One region of the Bacillus luti genome, then DNA from elsewhere that is predicted to be linked to it. Evidence: riboswitches for the same ligand, from Rfam matches in the RefSeq annotation. Region 1 holds a riboswitch; the other holds the start of a gene.
What was found. Region 1 has a riboswitch for preQ1 ahead of EUC40_RS18015 (QueT transporter family protein). Riboswitches for the same ligand answer to the same signal wherever they lie in the genome.
Positions count from the first base shown of each region.

Region 2: another riboswitch for preQ1. It lies ahead of queC (7-cyano-7-deazaguanine synthase QueC); the one in region 1 lies ahead of EUC40_RS18015 (QueT transporter family protein).

Region 1 covers NZ_CP040336.1:3,549,646-3,557,803, reverse strand. Annotated here, with positions in the region: gene EUC40_RS18045 (GNAT family N-acetyltransferase) at 1-305, shown strand, start outside; gene EUC40_RS18040 (cysteine hydrolase family protein) at 348-908, opposite strand; gene EUC40_RS18035 (DUF6123 family protein) at 1,092-1,352, shown strand; gene EUC40_RS18030 (DMT family transporter) at 1,355-2,260, opposite strand; gene EUC40_RS18025 (reverse transcriptase-like protein) at 2,274-2,660, opposite strand; gene EUC40_RS18020 (aldose 1-epimerase family protein) at 2,730-3,602, opposite strand; PreQ1 riboswitch class I at 3,735-3,779, shown strand; gene EUC40_RS18015 (QueT transporter family protein) at 3,786-4,271, shown strand; gene EUC40_RS18010 (ribonuclease H family protein) at 4,399-5,058, shown strand; gene EUC40_RS18005 (zinc-finger domain-containing protein) at 5,071-5,247, shown strand; gene EUC40_RS18000 (DUF2564 family protein) at 5,282-5,530, opposite strand; gene cspB (cold shock-like protein CspB) at 5,650-5,847, opposite strand; gene EUC40_RS17990 (YqcI/YcgG family protein) at 6,111-6,839, shown strand; gene EUC40_RS17985 (LysE family transporter) at 6,978-7,610, shown strand; gene EUC40_RS17980 (hypothetical protein) at 7,630-7,923, shown strand; gene EUC40_RS17975 (sterol desaturase family protein) at 8,003-8,158, shown strand, end outside.
Region 2 covers NZ_CP040336.1:3,781,090-3,789,247, forward strand. Annotated here, with positions in the region: gene EUC40_RS19190 (hypothetical protein) at 1-127, opposite strand, end outside; gene EUC40_RS19195 (GNAT family N-acetyltransferase) at 372-950, shown strand; gene EUC40_RS19200 (histidine phosphatase family protein) at 986-1,588, opposite strand; gene EUC40_RS27050 (hypothetical protein) at 1,670-1,828, opposite strand; gene EUC40_RS19205 (YkvS family protein) at 2,084-2,269, shown strand; gene queF (preQ(1) synthase) at 2,318-2,815, opposite strand; gene queE (7-carboxy-7-deazaguanine synthase QueE) at 2,834-3,550, opposite strand; gene queD (6-carboxytetrahydropterin synthase QueD) at 3,543-4,034, opposite strand; gene queC (7-cyano-7-deazaguanine synthase QueC) at 4,034-4,696, opposite strand; PreQ1 riboswitch class I at 4,790-4,833, opposite strand; gene EUC40_RS19230 (ATP-binding protein) at 5,040-6,248, shown strand; gene EUC40_RS27325 (DUF6254 family protein) at 6,258-6,374, opposite strand; gene EUC40_RS19235 (DinB family protein) at 6,552-7,085, opposite strand; gene EUC40_RS19240 (M3 family oligoendopeptidase) at 7,226-8,158, opposite strand, start outside.

The sequences.
Region 1 (8,158 bases):
TGAAGGGTAAGGAACAAAAGGTACTAGGATATGGTTTGAGTGTACAAACGCCGGAAAATAGAATAATAGGACCGGTAGTTGCTAAAAATGATGAGATGGCAATAGATATTGTTCATTATTTAGCAAAAGGGAATAATGGTAAATTAAGAATGGATGTACCAGAAGGAAAAGTGAATTTCATGAAAAGGTTAGAGAATTCTGGTTTTCGAAAGGTAAATATGCCGCCAATTATGATGAAAAATAGCAATCAATTATTAAAAAGGAATAATGAGCTATATAGTATTGCAGCACAAATTTTTGGATAAAAAAGAATCCTTTTCACATAAGGATTCTTTTTTATCGTTCATTTAATCGCGATATTGGTCATGAGTTGGTTGAAAGAGATCTTCCTCGATATCTCTCACCATAGAAAAATGATCAACGTTATAATGACCATGTAAAATTTTATTATGATGACCAATAATTTGCTCTGCAGATAACACGTTAGAGTCAGTTGTTGAATGACCATTTTTAATTAATGTAACATCAAAGCCTTGTACAGTGGCTGTTCTAACGGCGGTGTCGATGCAATGTTCTGTTTTACAGCCACCTATAACAATATGATTGATTTTTTCTTCTTTTAAAAGTTCAAGTAACGAAGTACCGTAGAATGAATTTGTTGCTGCTTTATTAATAAGGATTGCAGACTGAGGTACTTTAATTTGATTATGTACTTCAAATCCTTCTCCGCTACCAGAAGCAACATCGATATCTCTTACGAAAACAATAAGAGCATTTGCATCTATTGCTTTCTGCAGGGCTGTATTTAGTGTAGATAATAGCTCGGTTTTACGAAATACTTCATTTTCTTGTTCATTTCCATCAATTAACTCTTGCTGGGCATCAATAATTAATAGTGCTTGTTTCATCGTGTCTCCCCTTTAAATATGAAATAAGTTCCACTGTACATATTCCTTTACATTGTTAGGAAATCCTCCATTACAAGCGAAGTAGACGATTGATTTACAAAGTTGTCAAAGAAATTTCATTCTCATAGCGTGTAAAAACATGTATGATAGGAGATGGAGAATTTTTGAGTAGGTGGGAATAACATGCAAACAGTAGAAGATTATCTTTCATTCTTACATACGAAAGGATTTAAATTATCAGAGGAAGCACAAGGATTTATTATGTTCGGACAAGGATATACGGGTGCTTCTGATGGGATTGTAAATGCAGCAATAGAAGCGACAATTAAACATCAATTGCAGTTTGATGGCAGTTATTTTGTTGCGTTATTAGAACGGTTGAAAGAGGAAGCAATTACAGATAAAAAAAGCGCTAAGGCTTTTATGCGGAAGTTACAAGCGTAACTTCACGCAGCCTGCGCTTCTTTTTTTGTTTTGGAAGGTAATTCAACAAAAATCATTCCTAAGAAAATGCAAAGACACCCAACGATAGCAGAGACGGAAAGTTGCTCGTTTGCGACGAGAACACCAGTTAATGCAGCAAAAACAGGTTCCATTGCGAAAATAATTGCTACTCTTGTTGGAGACGTATGTTTTTGTGCTGATGTTTGGATGAAAAAAGCAATGGATGTTGCAAACAGGGAAGTTAGAAAGAGAGCGAATAAAAAGGACTGGTTCGTCCATAGTGATACTGAAAATACTTTTTCCCAATCTTCAAACAAAAAAGCACAAATAGAAGAAAACATACCAACAGCTAATACTTGTGACGTGCTTAATAATAAAGGGGATATTTTTTTAGAAAAGAATCCGTTAATGAGAATATGTGCAGCGAATGCGACAGCACAACCGAGAACGAGTATATCTCCAATGTTTAATTGGAAAGAATCACCAGCCGTTAATAAGTACAAACCTGCTGTTGCCACAGCAATGCCAATTACGATAAAAATGGTAGCCTTTTGTTTTAAAAAGATAAAAGACAGGATCGGAACCATAACGATACTAAGTCCAGTTAAGAAACCAGCTTTTGAAGATGTTGTATAAAGTAAGCCGAATGTTTGTAATAAATAGCCGACAAATAAGAAAAATCCCACCATTAATCCAGCTAAACTACTATGTTTTAATTCTTGTTTTGAAGTTTTCTGTGAGAAAATCATTTGAACGAATAATAAAATAATTCCGGCGAATAAAAAGCGAATGCCATTGAAAGTAAATGGCCCGACAAAAGACATAGCATTTTGAACGACAACAAACGTAGCTCCCCAAATAAAAGAGACAAATAATAAAGCAAGAGGAGCAATCCACTCTCTTTTCACACTCATACCCCCATTAATTTTGTAAGATAGCTTTTCTAGCTAATTCATCAGCTACTTTATTTTGACTACTTGGAATCCACTTAATAAAAAAGAGATCGAAACTTTTTATGTATTGCAATGCTTCATCTAAAAGTGGTGCAAACATTTTATTTTTTGCGTATTCTTTTTCAACCGCTCGCTCAACAAGCTGAGAATCTGTACGAAAAGATACAATGCTATAATTATGCTCCGTGCAATACTTTAATGCTGCAAGTAAAGCGTGGTATTCTGCTTCATGATTGGACATTGTCCCAAGTGGTAATGACAATTGTACAGGTGGTTGTACGCCTTTAATAAACACTCCAGCACCAGAAGGACCAGGATTTCCTTTTGTTGCACCATCAATATATACTTCAATCAAAATGAGAAACCTCCAAATTATAAGATTATCCCCTACTCACAAGTGTTCTCAAAGTAGGGGATAGAGTATTTATCCAATTGTAATGCTATAACGACATGTAAATGTTTCATTCGCTTGTAAAGACTGAATTCCTTTTTTTTCTTTGAAATCTTTTGCTGGTTTTACTTCATCAGCGATTCCATACCAAGGTTCGATACATAAGAAAGGTGCATTATCCCCTGGTGTCCACACACCGACAAATGGGAATCCGTCAAATTCTACTTTTACAAATTTATTATGTTTATGAGAACGAATCGAAATTTCATTCGTATTCATATTTTCAAAAATAAGCGCATCATTTTTGAATAAATCGTATGTAAGTGGTAATTCATTCGTATGTTCAGCGATTAGTTGTTTGTTATTTGAAAGATAAGGTCCTTCTAGTACACTTGTTTCTAAGCGTTCTGGACCATTAAAAGATAGATGATAATCTGTAAATGATTCGCCGTCTAATAACGGGAAATTGAATCCAGGATGTGCTCCGATTGAGAAGAACATCTCCTTTGAAGTAGGGTTGTTTACTTCATATGTCACATGAACGATTTGTCCATCCAGCTCATAAGAAACGAGTAATTCAAATTCGTATGGGTATTTTTTTAATGTTTCTTCATTACTCATAACAATATAAGTAATTTTCGTTTCACTTTGTTCTTTTACAGAGAATGTAAGATCACGAGCAAAGCCGTGTTGTGTTAAAGAATAAGGTTTTCCATCTACATAATATGTATTATCTACTAATCGACCGACAATCGGGAACAAAATTGGTGCACGGCGTCCCCAATAAGTAGAATCACCTTGCCATAAATATTCTGTGTTGTCTTCTTTTAAGCGAACGCTTTGTAATTCTGCACCCTTGTCAGAGATGGAAACGATCACTTTTTCGTTTTGAATTGTTGCAGTCATGAAGTGAAACCTCCTAAATATTTCATATGTTTCATTATACGTTGTCTACAAGGAAAAAGGTAGTTTATGATAGGAATCTATTGACGAAAGAGTGCCTATTGCGTAAAATATAATCTTGTTGCTTAAAAAACGAATAACGTGGTTCGAAACCATCCCACGTAAAAAAACTAAGGAGATTTTGTCATGAATATAAGAACATTAGTCGGTAATGGTATTTTAGCGGCATTATATATTGCTGTTTCTATGCTTATTCAGCCATTTGGCTTTACGAATGTACAGTTTCGTATTTCAGAGATGTTTAACCATCTCGTTGTATTTAATAAGAAAGCAATTTACGGAATTGTATTAGGTGTATTTTTAACGAATCTCTTTTTCTCACCAATGATCGCTTACGATTTAGTATTTGGAGTAGGGCAATCTATTCTTGCATTAGTTGCAACAATTATTTCTATGCGATTTATTAAAGGTGTTTGGGCTCGTATGATTTTTAATACAGTTATCTTTACGATTACAATGTTTATGATTGCAATCGAACTTCATCTTGCATTTGATTTACCATTTATGTTGACTTGGTTAACATGTGCAGTTGGTGAATTCGTAGTAATGGCAATTGGTATGCCTGTAATGTACTGGATTAATAAGCGAGTACAATTTGAAAGATTTATGTAATAGATGAAAGGGCTGTTCCTATAGGGGATAGCTCTTTTTGTATGTGATTATAGTGAATATAATACTGTGACTGTTGATAAAATATAATAAAATATATATAAGAAGTCTTACATAAGGGGAATCTAGTATGAAATATAAAATTCATTGGCTGTATAAAACGAAGCGTGGTTTGCATACTGAATTAACAACAGATTATATGAACATAGAGGAAGTACTTCAATTTGCGGAGGACTTCGAGAAAACAGGAAGAGTGAAAGAAATTTCATTTTACGATGAAATGGATGCAGAATGGTCATTAAAGGAAATGAAAAAGCTGAGTAAACAAGTGGAGGAAGAACCTCAAGAAATACTCGTTTATTTTGATGGTGGTTATGATGTACAGACGAAAGAAGCTGGAGTCGGTATATGTGTGTATTATAAAAAAGGAAATACAAACTACCGAATTCGCCGCAATGCATATATGGAAGGTATATATGATAATAATGAAGCGGAATATGCATCATTATTATACGGTATGAATATACTCGAGGAATTAGGGATTAAGTATGAAGCAGTTACACTTCGCGGAGATTCTCAAGTGGTGCTGCAGCAATTGGCCGGAGAATGGCCTTGCTATGATGAGCATTTAAATCATTATTTAGACCAAATTGAACAAAAGGCGAAGCAAATGAAATTAAAACTTGTATGTGAGCCAATATCTAGAAAACAAAATAAAGAAGCACATCAATTAGCTACGCAAGCATTAGAAGGAACGGTCATTGATAGTCATAAAGAAATAACCGAATAGAGAGGTGCAAAGATGGATAAAAAGCAACTCATTACGGAGGTAAATGACTTATTGGAAACATATTGTGAAGGGTGCTTTTTGCGAGAGCATAATCGAAAGACAAATAGTAAATATTATGCCCATTCCTTTTGTATTAGGCAATGTACAGTTGGAGAAACATTGAAAAAGTATGGAGAACAGTTGTCATAAAAAACATCCAGAGAAAATTCTCTGGATGTTTTTTTTAGTGCTTTGCTTCGTTTAATTGATGCTCACACTTGCTTAATTTCTTTTCCTCATTCATTAGAAATGGCTCATCTAAATCTGTCGCCACAGATTTCATAATTTCAAGTTGAGAGCGAGCTGCTTCTACAGCAGTAGTGGCATGCTCTAATGTGTCTGGATCCATTGAAATTGTTGCTGATCCTACCATTTTTTGTGCTGTTTCTACGCGGAATTTTACTTCTTCAAAATCATTTACTTCTGATCCCATTAATAATTCCTCCTTTGTATAGTGCGCATTTCACATAGTTTTTGCTCTGTAAAACGGAAATATACAAAGGAAAAACAAAGGAGGTTACCAAGTAAGGTAACCTCCTATCATATGTTGGATTAAAGTTTTACTACGTTAGCAGCTTGAGGTCCACGGTTTCCTTCAGTAATGTCGAAAGATACTTCTTGACCTTCTTCTAAAGCTTTGTAGCCGTCGCCTTGAATAGCAGAGAAATGTACGAATACATCGTCAGCACCTTCAATTTCGATAAATCCAAAACCTTTTTCGTTGTTAAACCATTTTACTTTTCCTTGCATGTTACAATTCCTCCTAAAAACGTTTGCTTTTTTCATTTAGTGAACTTCATTTAAAAGATAATATAAACTAAAAATGCTATAATCTTGAATATTCTGCTAAATGATTAATTTAAATATACACGAATTGGTAGAATTTAGTCAAGTAAGCGATTTTATTTTTTTGTATTTTTAAATAACTTTTTCAGCCGAATTTTTAAATAGGTATAGGACAGGCCAAGTATGTAATAGTCTTAATTGAATGCTATACATAATGAGGTGAAAGAATGAAGGAGTCTTACTTATTAGATAATGAAGGAATGAAAACGAGAACTGACATACCGAATTGGGTTACAAAAGAATTTCAAAATTTTTCGAGTGTTGTGCTAGAACCAACTTTCCCGTGTTATTTCGGTTTAACAGCTTTGAAAAAGAATGAACTTCGTTATTCGTTTCTTTCTCATAATGATTGGAGTCATTTGCCGCATACAATGTTATCTTTTTTGGAGTTAATGAAAGAGCGGCCGATTGTAAGAAGGGGCTTTTTTCTCTTTGTAGAACCAGAATGTGAAGAACAATCATTGGAATATTACCGTGAATACTTTTGGAAAGTACTACAGTATTTACATAAAAACGATAATCAAACATGGCCTAGGCAAATTCCACAAGACCCAGACCATTATTTATGGGAATTTTCATTTGGTGGTGAGCCAATATTCGCGTTTGGAAATGCGCCAGCTTATAAACAGAGAAAAACGAGACATTTAGGAAATTCCCTCGTTATTGGATTTCAGCCACGCACCATTTTTGATGGATTAGAAGGCGATCGTCCTAAAGGAGCATATTCGAGACAAACGGTCCGCGATCGAGTTGAAAAGTGGGATCAGCTGCCGAAACATCCTAACATTAGTCATTATGGTGACCCGGATCATCGTGAATGGAAACAATACTTCATAGGAGACGATATAGAACCGATAAAAGGAAAATGTCCTTTTCTTCATAAGATAGAAAAGTAAGAGCCATCATCTGGATGGCTCTTTTGCATATTTTGGATAAAAAAGGGTATTTTAGTAGTAAATATTTTGATGAAAGCTAGTCTATTTTTAATCATTACATCATTACTTAATAGTAAAGAAAGTAGAAAGGATAGAGAGATGTTTGGAGCGATTATACAACAAATTGTATTAGGTATTTCATTAGCTGCGCCAGTAGGTCCGATTAATATTGAAATGTTAAAACGAGGAATTGAACGAGGGTTTTGGCATGCATGGGTTGTTGGAATTGGTGGAATGACTGCAGATATTTTGTTTATGCTTCTCATTTACTTCGGTTTATCTTCTGTGTTTATGTATACATATGTACAAGCATTTATGTATTGCATTGGTTTTTTCTTGTTATTTTATTTAGGATTTCAAAGCGTAAAACAAGGAATTTCCCACTCGAATATGGAATATAACAAAGAAGAGGTAGGTGGCCTTAAGCAATCTTTTATGGCAGGTTTTTTAATTGCGATATCCAACCCATTAAATCTTGTTTTTTGGTTTGGCATATACGGCAGTACGCTTAGCTCATTACTTACAAAGGTAACGAAACAAGAAGCCTTTTTGTACAGTCTTTGCATTATTGTTGGTATTATTTTGTGGAACTTAAATATTGCTTTTTCGGTACATTTCGGAAGGACTTTATTAAAGAAAAAAGCACTTGGCTATATAACAGCCGGAGCAGGTATTATTTTAGTAGGATATTCTATCCATTTTGCATACAAGGCTTTACAGTTGTTCACATAAGATTGAAGGGGAGATTTTTATGTATCGAACCACTATTGACGGAAAAGAAATTATTATTACGTTAGCACCAAAAATCCGAAAAGAAATTACTGATAGGAATCCATTATATGAGGCAGTCTTTCAGAATGCTGCAAGATTACTCCAAACGAAGCAACCGACGTTTGCAGTAAATAATGAATTATTTGGACTCATTATTGGAGAAGTACAAAGGGGCGAAGTAACTGTATTTGCAGTGGAACATATTATTCCGAAGCAAAATATATTTGGATCAAACAATTTTTTCTCGACAATAGAGCAGCAGGCAAATTTGTAAAGTGAATAGAATAAGAATAGAAAAGAAATAGTCGTAACGATATGTTGCGGCTGTTTTTTGGGGAAAAGGGGGAAGAAAGATGAAGAGAGTGGGGAAAGAGTTCTTTTTACAACATGATATCGTTATTATGTATAGTATTCTATTTATTTTTATCATTATTTTAAAAATGCAATTTTTCACATGGATTGGTATGTTAGCGTGTCTGTTTGGCATTATTTTTTATACGTTTAACGAA
Region 2 (8,158 bases), 230 kb from region 1:
GTTTAAAATCTTCACGACTAACTACAACTTTCCTGAACGTATAAAATACATCTTTCGTTGCAACATACTCCTTTATTTCACCATTTTTCAGCTGATCCAAAATTGCATTTGCTAATTGTTCATCCATGTATTTCACCTCTATGCAATATTTTATTCTATCGTATATTCTATAGGTCAACAACTGTAAATTTATCCCGTTACTATGTCATAATTTTATTTTCATTTTTTCGCAAATGATATTGCTTACTATATGTCCACTAAATATCATATACTAACATAGCTACTTCCCTATATCAAACATTTCGACATTCCATTATGCAAAGTTCCATACCACTATGCTACAATATATAAATAGAACTAGGAGGGATACTATGATTCGGAAAGCAAAAAAGACAGATGCAAAGGCGATAGCTCCTTTATTGTATAACGCTCTGCACGAAATTGCTGAAAAAATCACAGGGAGCACAGTTGAAACAGAAGTATTACTAGGACTAGAAACATGGTTCTCAAAAGAGAGAAATCGACTGAGCTACGAAAACTGTTTTGTATATGAACAAGACGGGACTGCAGTGGGAATTATTGTCGCTTATCACGGTAGTGACGCAACAATACTTGACGCACCAATTGTACATCACTTAAGAGAATTACATAAAGATACATCCATTACATTAGAAAAAGAAGCTGAGCTTGATGAGTATTACATTGATACATTATCAGTTTCGAGTGCATATGGCGGAAAAGGCATAGGTTCTCAATTAATTGAAGCTGCTGAAATTCATGCAACTGAAAAAGCACATGAAAAAATCGCCTTACTTGTTAATTTAGAAAATACACGTGCTTTTTCATTATACGAAAAGCTAGGTTACAAAAAAGATCAAATCGTTATGCTTGTGGGTGAACCTTACGCCCATCTAGTAAAACCATTAAATACAAAGGTTTCTATATCTTAAAAAGAAAGCACACGATTTATATAAATCGTGTGCTTTTATGTTAAATTCGTATTTAATACAGTCCCATCCATCGCCTCGTGAAATGTATATGTTGTACAACCCCATGGCTTCCTATGGAAAATAGGTGAACCAGACCACCCCATTGCCCTCAGTTCAGTCCCAATCATCGTATTAAAATAACTATGACCTACAAGAGCAATACTTCCATGTACGAGAGCGTAACGGTGCAATAGATGAGCCGCTTGCTTTGCCCTCTCTCTTACTTCCTTATAAGACTCTACATCTTTATGGTAGCCAAGTACCCATAAGGTTCGTCCGATAAACATCCATACGTTAGGTTTACATTTCAACCATTTTGGAGAAAAAAATCGTGAAGGAACCTCTACTTCTCTAAAAAGAGAATTTTGCATAAAAGATAAAGAATCCAACAATTCAGCTGCTGACTGTACAGCACGCCTTTGATCACTCGTTACGACTAATTTTGCTGATTCCATTGCTTCAATTGTTTCCATTGGTATAGAAGCTTTTGTTGTTATAGTATGTGAGTCATATCGTTTCATCCATTCATGAAATGAAATAACTGTCATTGGCTCCATAGTACCATCTAAGCGACCATGACGAATAAAAGAAATCCTCATTCTTTCCACTCTCCATTCATCACTTACGAACTCTATTATGTACTATTTCTTACTGCCATCATATCATGCATAAAAAGAAAGTTATACATTACCACCACTATCATGTGTTATCGATGCATGCACACCATCCAATCCGTCAAAATATGTAGTTCTTTCATGATGCCGGATTTTCTTCAACTGTATATAAGAGAATAAAAATAATAAAATCGCTATAAAGCTCCCCACAATTTCAAACATCATTTTACCGCCCCTAGTTCCTCCCACTTTAGTAGGTCATTGTATATCCTCATTATACTCTTATATAAAGATACTTGCATTTTTATCATTCATCTCCTATCAGCATGTTTTTTCATATATTTTCTTACAAAAAGTGAATATTTTTCGAATTTTTACTTTGAAAACATTTACAAAACAGGAAACATAGTTCAAAATAAAGGAAAATAAAAAATCCCAAATTATTCTTTTTTGGAAAAACTGTAACAAGGAGAGTTGCTTATGCAGATCGCAGAAACTGGAGATATCATCGAATTTAAAGGTGGCATGCAAGGCCGTGTTCAAAAAGTAAATCAAAACTCTGTTATTGTTGATATAACAATTATGGAGAATTTTAGAGAACTAGATATGGAACCTCTTACAGTTGTAAGTCATAAAAACTATACTGTCATTAACCAAAATGCATAATATAATAGAAAGAAAGGGCCTGTATAGTATACAGGCCCTTTCTTTCTATTAACGATTATCAATTGTTTCTGGATATAGATCGTGGTTCATCATGCGGTAGTCTGCCATTTGTTCATACTTCGTTCCTGGGCGACCATAGTTACAGTAAGGATCAATTGAAATGCCACCACGTGGTGTAAATTTCCCCCATACTTCAATGTAACGTGGATCCATTAATTTAATTAAATCGTTCATAATTACGTTCATGCAATCTTCGTGGAAATCACCATGATTACGGAAACTAAATAAATATAACTTTAAAGATTTACTTTCTACCATTCTTTGCTCTGGAATGTAGCTAATATAAATTGTTGCAAAGTCTGGTTGTCCCGTTTTCGGACATAAGCTTGTAAATTCAGGACAGTTGAATTTTACAAAATAATCACGGTTTGGATGATTATTATCAAATACCTCTAAAATTTCTGGGCTATATTCAAATAAATATTTTGTATTTTGATTTCCTAGTAATGTTACATCTTTTAAATCTTCATCTAATCTTCCTGCCATATTAAACATCCCTTCTCGTTATACGCCGCGTTTATTTCCCCATACTAACGCATGAAGCTGAGGCAATACTTTTGCATCATTCATTGCTTTACAATTTATTGCTTTATCAATCAACCACTCATACTTATCTAATAATTTTTTAATAAGCATTGCATCATCCACTGTTTTCGTATCATCGTTCCCTACTTGCAAGAAGAATGGTACATCTGGATAACGTTCGTGCATCTTAACTGCATATTCAAAGTCAGAATCATCAAATACGACTACTTTTAGGCTAATATCTTTTCCTGCTAGTTTTTGAATAACAGCATCTAACTTTTGAAAATCTGTATGCATCGTCGAACTTGGTGGTTTGGGAGAAATCGTTACCTCATCAATTTGAAGTAACCAGTCTTGCCATTTACTCCCCTGCGTTTCGATTGCCGTTCGCATTCCATTCTCTTTTAATATAGAAAGAAGAAACTCAATATTTTTCAGCAATGCTGGATTTCCGCCTGAAATCGTAACATGAGAAAAATTTTCTCCTCCAATTGCAACAAGCTCATTCCAAATATCTTCCGCTGTCATCTGTCTAATTTGATCTTTAGCCGATCCATCCCATGTAAAGGCAGAATCGCACCAAGCGCAGCTATAATCACAGCCAGCTGTACGAATAAACATTGTCTTTTGTCCTACAACCATTCCTTCACCTTGAATAGTTGGACCAAATATTTCTAAGACAGGGATTTTACTCATCGAGCATCCACTCCCGTCTTACTTCCGCATAACTAGTCGGCGTCTCAAATAGACGAACAAATTCAACACGAGCTCCTTTATATTCGTTCGCACGATTATCTTTTGTTAATGCTTCTGCCATCTTTTCATAAATCCAAACGACCATATTTTCAGCAGTTGTATTCATTGCTGGTAACGTTTCGTTTAAATAACGATGATCTAAATAAATTTCAATTTCATTTTTCCAAATTTCTTTTATATCTCCAAAGTCAATTGCAAGGCCTATTTCATTTACATAACCACTAATCCCAAATACAACTTTATATGTGTGACCATGTAAGTTTTTACATTTTCCTTCATAACAGTGTAAATGGTGTGCTGCATCAAATGTAAATTCCTTGCTGACCATTACTCTTTTATTATGATATTTAAGTTGTTTACGCTGAATATCCTTGTCCATTTTTTGCAAATTTTCTACGATGCGAAATCCAAAGAAATTATCCATTAGTTGCTCGCTCCTTCGCGTTCTTGTAAGTACGTATCTAATCCTGCTTTACGAAGTTGACATGCTGGACATTCACCGCAACCATCACCAATGATTCCGTTATAACATGTTAATGTTTTTTCTCTAACAAACTCAAATGCACCAAGTTCATCAGATAATTTCCATGTCTCCGCTTTATCAATCCACATAAGTGGTGTATGAATGACAAACGGATAATCCATAGATAAATTTAATGTAACGTTTAATGATTTTACAAATACGTCACGGCAATCTGGATACCCACTAAAATCAGTTTCACATACGCCTGTCACAATATGACGCGCTCCAACTTGTTTCGCTAATACAGCAGCGAATGACAAGAATAGTAAATTTCGTCCATCCACAAATGTTGATGGTAATTCACCTTCTTCATGTGTAATCTCCATGTCCGTTCTCGTTAATGCATTTGGAGCAAGTTGATTTAGTAGACTCATATCTAATACTGTATGTTTAATTCCTAGCTCTTTCGCAATTTCCGCTGCACAATCAATTTCTAACTTATGACGTTGATTGTAATTAAACGTTACAGCTTCTACTTCTCCAAACTGCTCTATCGCCCAAAATAAACATGTTGTACTATCTTGTCCACCACTAAAAACAACAACCGCTTTTTCTTTTTTCATTTCACTCATTCTCCTTCTCTACTACGAATAAGAAGAAAGAACGTTCTTGAACTGTCACAATAAAAAAACAAAACAATACCTAGGGATATTGTTGTTTCCATAGTTTTTTATAGAGGGAGTTCGCGAACCTCTCCCATGCAGTGCACGGAATTTCTTCTTTCATTGACAAAGCTTATTGTAACATATTGTATACTACCATAAAAAATTTCTGATTTTTCCGCTATTTTTATTTCATTTCTATCATTTTATAGTATGATTAATCTAATATTAGAAGGGAGGAGGCATCCCACTGAAACTCTTTATTATTTACCTCTTTTTAAATATATTATCCATTCTCGTTACGATGCTTATCTATCACTTATTTTGGAATCAAAAAGGCAAACGATCTCCTAAATTAAATTCAGCTATATTTATTGTATTGTGTTGCCTCGCTACCATACTATGTATCACATTTGCTGCGAAAACAGATTATGGATTTCAATTTGATATGCGTCATATCGTATTAATTGTCGGCACATTAACAGGGGGGCCTATTGCTGGTGCTTCCATTTTAACTGTATTAAACATATACCGCTTTTTATTAGGAGGAGTAGGTGTTTTCCCATCCCTTATCGCTTCAGTGCTCCTATTTATTGTTTTACTCTTAACATACAAACTGTTTAACCGAAGTTCTAACCGTATAAAAATAGCACTCGCTATCTTTTACAGCCTCATATTCGGATTTGGCTGGATACCATTTTTCCTTGCAGAAGTTACAAATAAGGCTGATTATATACCGCATATTATCGTGTACGAAATATGTACAATAATTGGAACAATCCTTATTTTATATTTACTTCACATATTACAAACGCAAGTTCGTCTTCAAAATGAACTTATGAATGCTGAAAAATTTCATTTAATCGGTGAAATGGCAGCTTCTATCTCTCATGAAATTCGTAATCCTTTAACTTCAACGAAAGGATTTTTGCAACTTTTACAGTCAGATACATGTTCTGAAAAGGAACGAAAATTATATATCGACATAGCCATTAATGGTATCGAACAAGCAAATCATGTTCTTACAGACTACTTAACTTTTGCAAAACCGAGTATTGAAAAAGAACAACAATTACAAGTAGAGGAAGAATTACTTCATGCGTTATCTTTAATTACACCTCTCGCGAATTTAACAAATGTTCGTATAAACTACATAAAACAAAGTACATCATTTTTTATAGCTGGTGAAAAGCAAAAACTGAACCAATGCTTATTAAATATTTTAAAAAACTGTATTGAGGCGATGCCTAGCGGCGGTGACCTTATTCTTACATTAGTTCCAGACCATAAACATATACAATTGTTTATAAAAGACACAGGAGTTGGTATGGATCAAGAACAGGTAAAACGACTCGGGTCACCTTTCTATTCAACGAAAGAAAAAGGGACTGGACTCGGAATGATGGTTGTCTTTAGTGTCATCCAAGCAATGAATGGGAAAATTGATATTATAAGCGAAAAAGGGACAGGTACAACCTTCTTGTTAACTTTCCCGCTCATAAAAAAAACGTGATGAAATTCATCACGTTTTTTCTGTTCCTTCCACTAATTCAGCAAAAGCTTTCACTTTTCCATGTGGTTTTTGATTCTCTTTACGAGCTTTCCAAGCACGTTCTTCTTCTCGCTTCTTTTTCGCCATACTTTGTTCACTCCTTCTAACTCTTTCACGAAGTATTATTCCAAAGTGGGGTAGGAAACTATGCATCGTTTTTTCTGTCTCACTTTGGAATCTTTATCATGCAGCCCTCCGCTTTTGAAGTGAGGTTTAATACTACGCACAAAAAAAGAAACGGGCAGATCACCCGTCTCTCTCGTCTTATCGTTGTAGTATTGAATGTTTCGCCTCTTTTAACTGCGTAAGATGTCGTTGTTCGTGCAAATCAAGAAATTGAACCCACTGATACAAATTTAAATCATTAAAAATAGGATGCTTTAATCCATTTTCAAATAATTCATTTTCATCTATAACACTATGAAGCGCATGTAATAGTTCTTGTCGTGAATGTTCTAGTAATTGAATTCCTTGTTGTTTTTTCATTAAAGTTTCTGTTGGTTTCATTTGCTGAGGAGCTTCTCGTTTATGTGTGCGATCAAGCGTAAGTTGGAGGTCTTTAAATGGAGCCAGTTTTCTTTCTTTTTTTTGTAAAGCATATACAAGGGCAGATGTGACAGATTGTTCAACCAAATGCAAGTGATGTAAAATCTGAATGATACTCCATTTATCACGGCGTGGCTTTACATTCACTTCTGTATCATTTAACATTTCAATTTCTGATAATAGCGTGCTTCGGGTAGAGTGTAATGAGTTCACCAAACTTTCTAAACTCACATCCATATTAGAGTGGAGCATACTTCTTTCCCCCTTTTTGTTGGTAAAAAGAGGTGCCCTATATTCGAAACACCTCTTTTAATAATTCTGAATTTTCTTTTATTATCTCATTATTTTCCCATTATGTCGATGTTAAACATGTGAAAAAAAGCGCATGTTTTTTACAATTTTGTGTCGTCAATCGCGTGTAACCATGCTTCAATTTCGGTAATTACACTTTTCACACAGCCTTCAGCAAATGGCGATGTTAAATTTGCAACTTCTACTAATTCTAAGAATGATTTACTTCCACCTTGTTGGCACAGATTCACATAATCTTCCCACGCATCTTGTCTATTATCTCTTGCACGTTTCCAAAATTGCAGTGCACAAATTTGCGCTAACGTGTAATCGATATAGTAGAACGGCGAGCTATAAATATGTCCTTGACGTTGCCAGAAACCACCGCGCTCTAAATAATCATTATCTTCGTAGTCACGATGTGGCAAATACTTCTTCTCTATGTTACGCCATGCTGTCTTACGCTCCTCAGGTGATGCTTCTGGATTTTCATACACATAATGCTGGTATTCATCAACAGATACGCCATATGGTAAAAACAGAAGCGCTGAACTTAAGTGAGAGAAGTAATATTTATCTGCATCTTCTTCAAAGAATAGCTTCATCCATGGCCATGTAAAGAATTCCATGCTCATAGAATGGATTTCACACGCTTCATACGTTGGCCAATTATATTCTGGAATTTCAAATTTACGGCTTTCATATACTTGGAAAGCATGACCAGCCTCATGTGTTAATACGTCAATGTCACCAGATGTTCCATTAAAGTTCGAGAAAATAAATGGTGCTTTATAATTTTCAATATATGTACAATATCCACCGCCAGCTTTTCCTTTTTTCGCAACTAAATCTAATAAATCATTATCTAACATGAAATTGAAAAACTCATCTGTTTCAGCCGATAACTCTTTATACATCGTTTTCCCATGATTAATAATCCAATCTGCATCTCCTTTTGGAGTCGGATTACCTGTAGCAAACTCAAAGTTTTCATCGTAATACGCTAACTTCTCTACATCGATACGCGCTTTTTG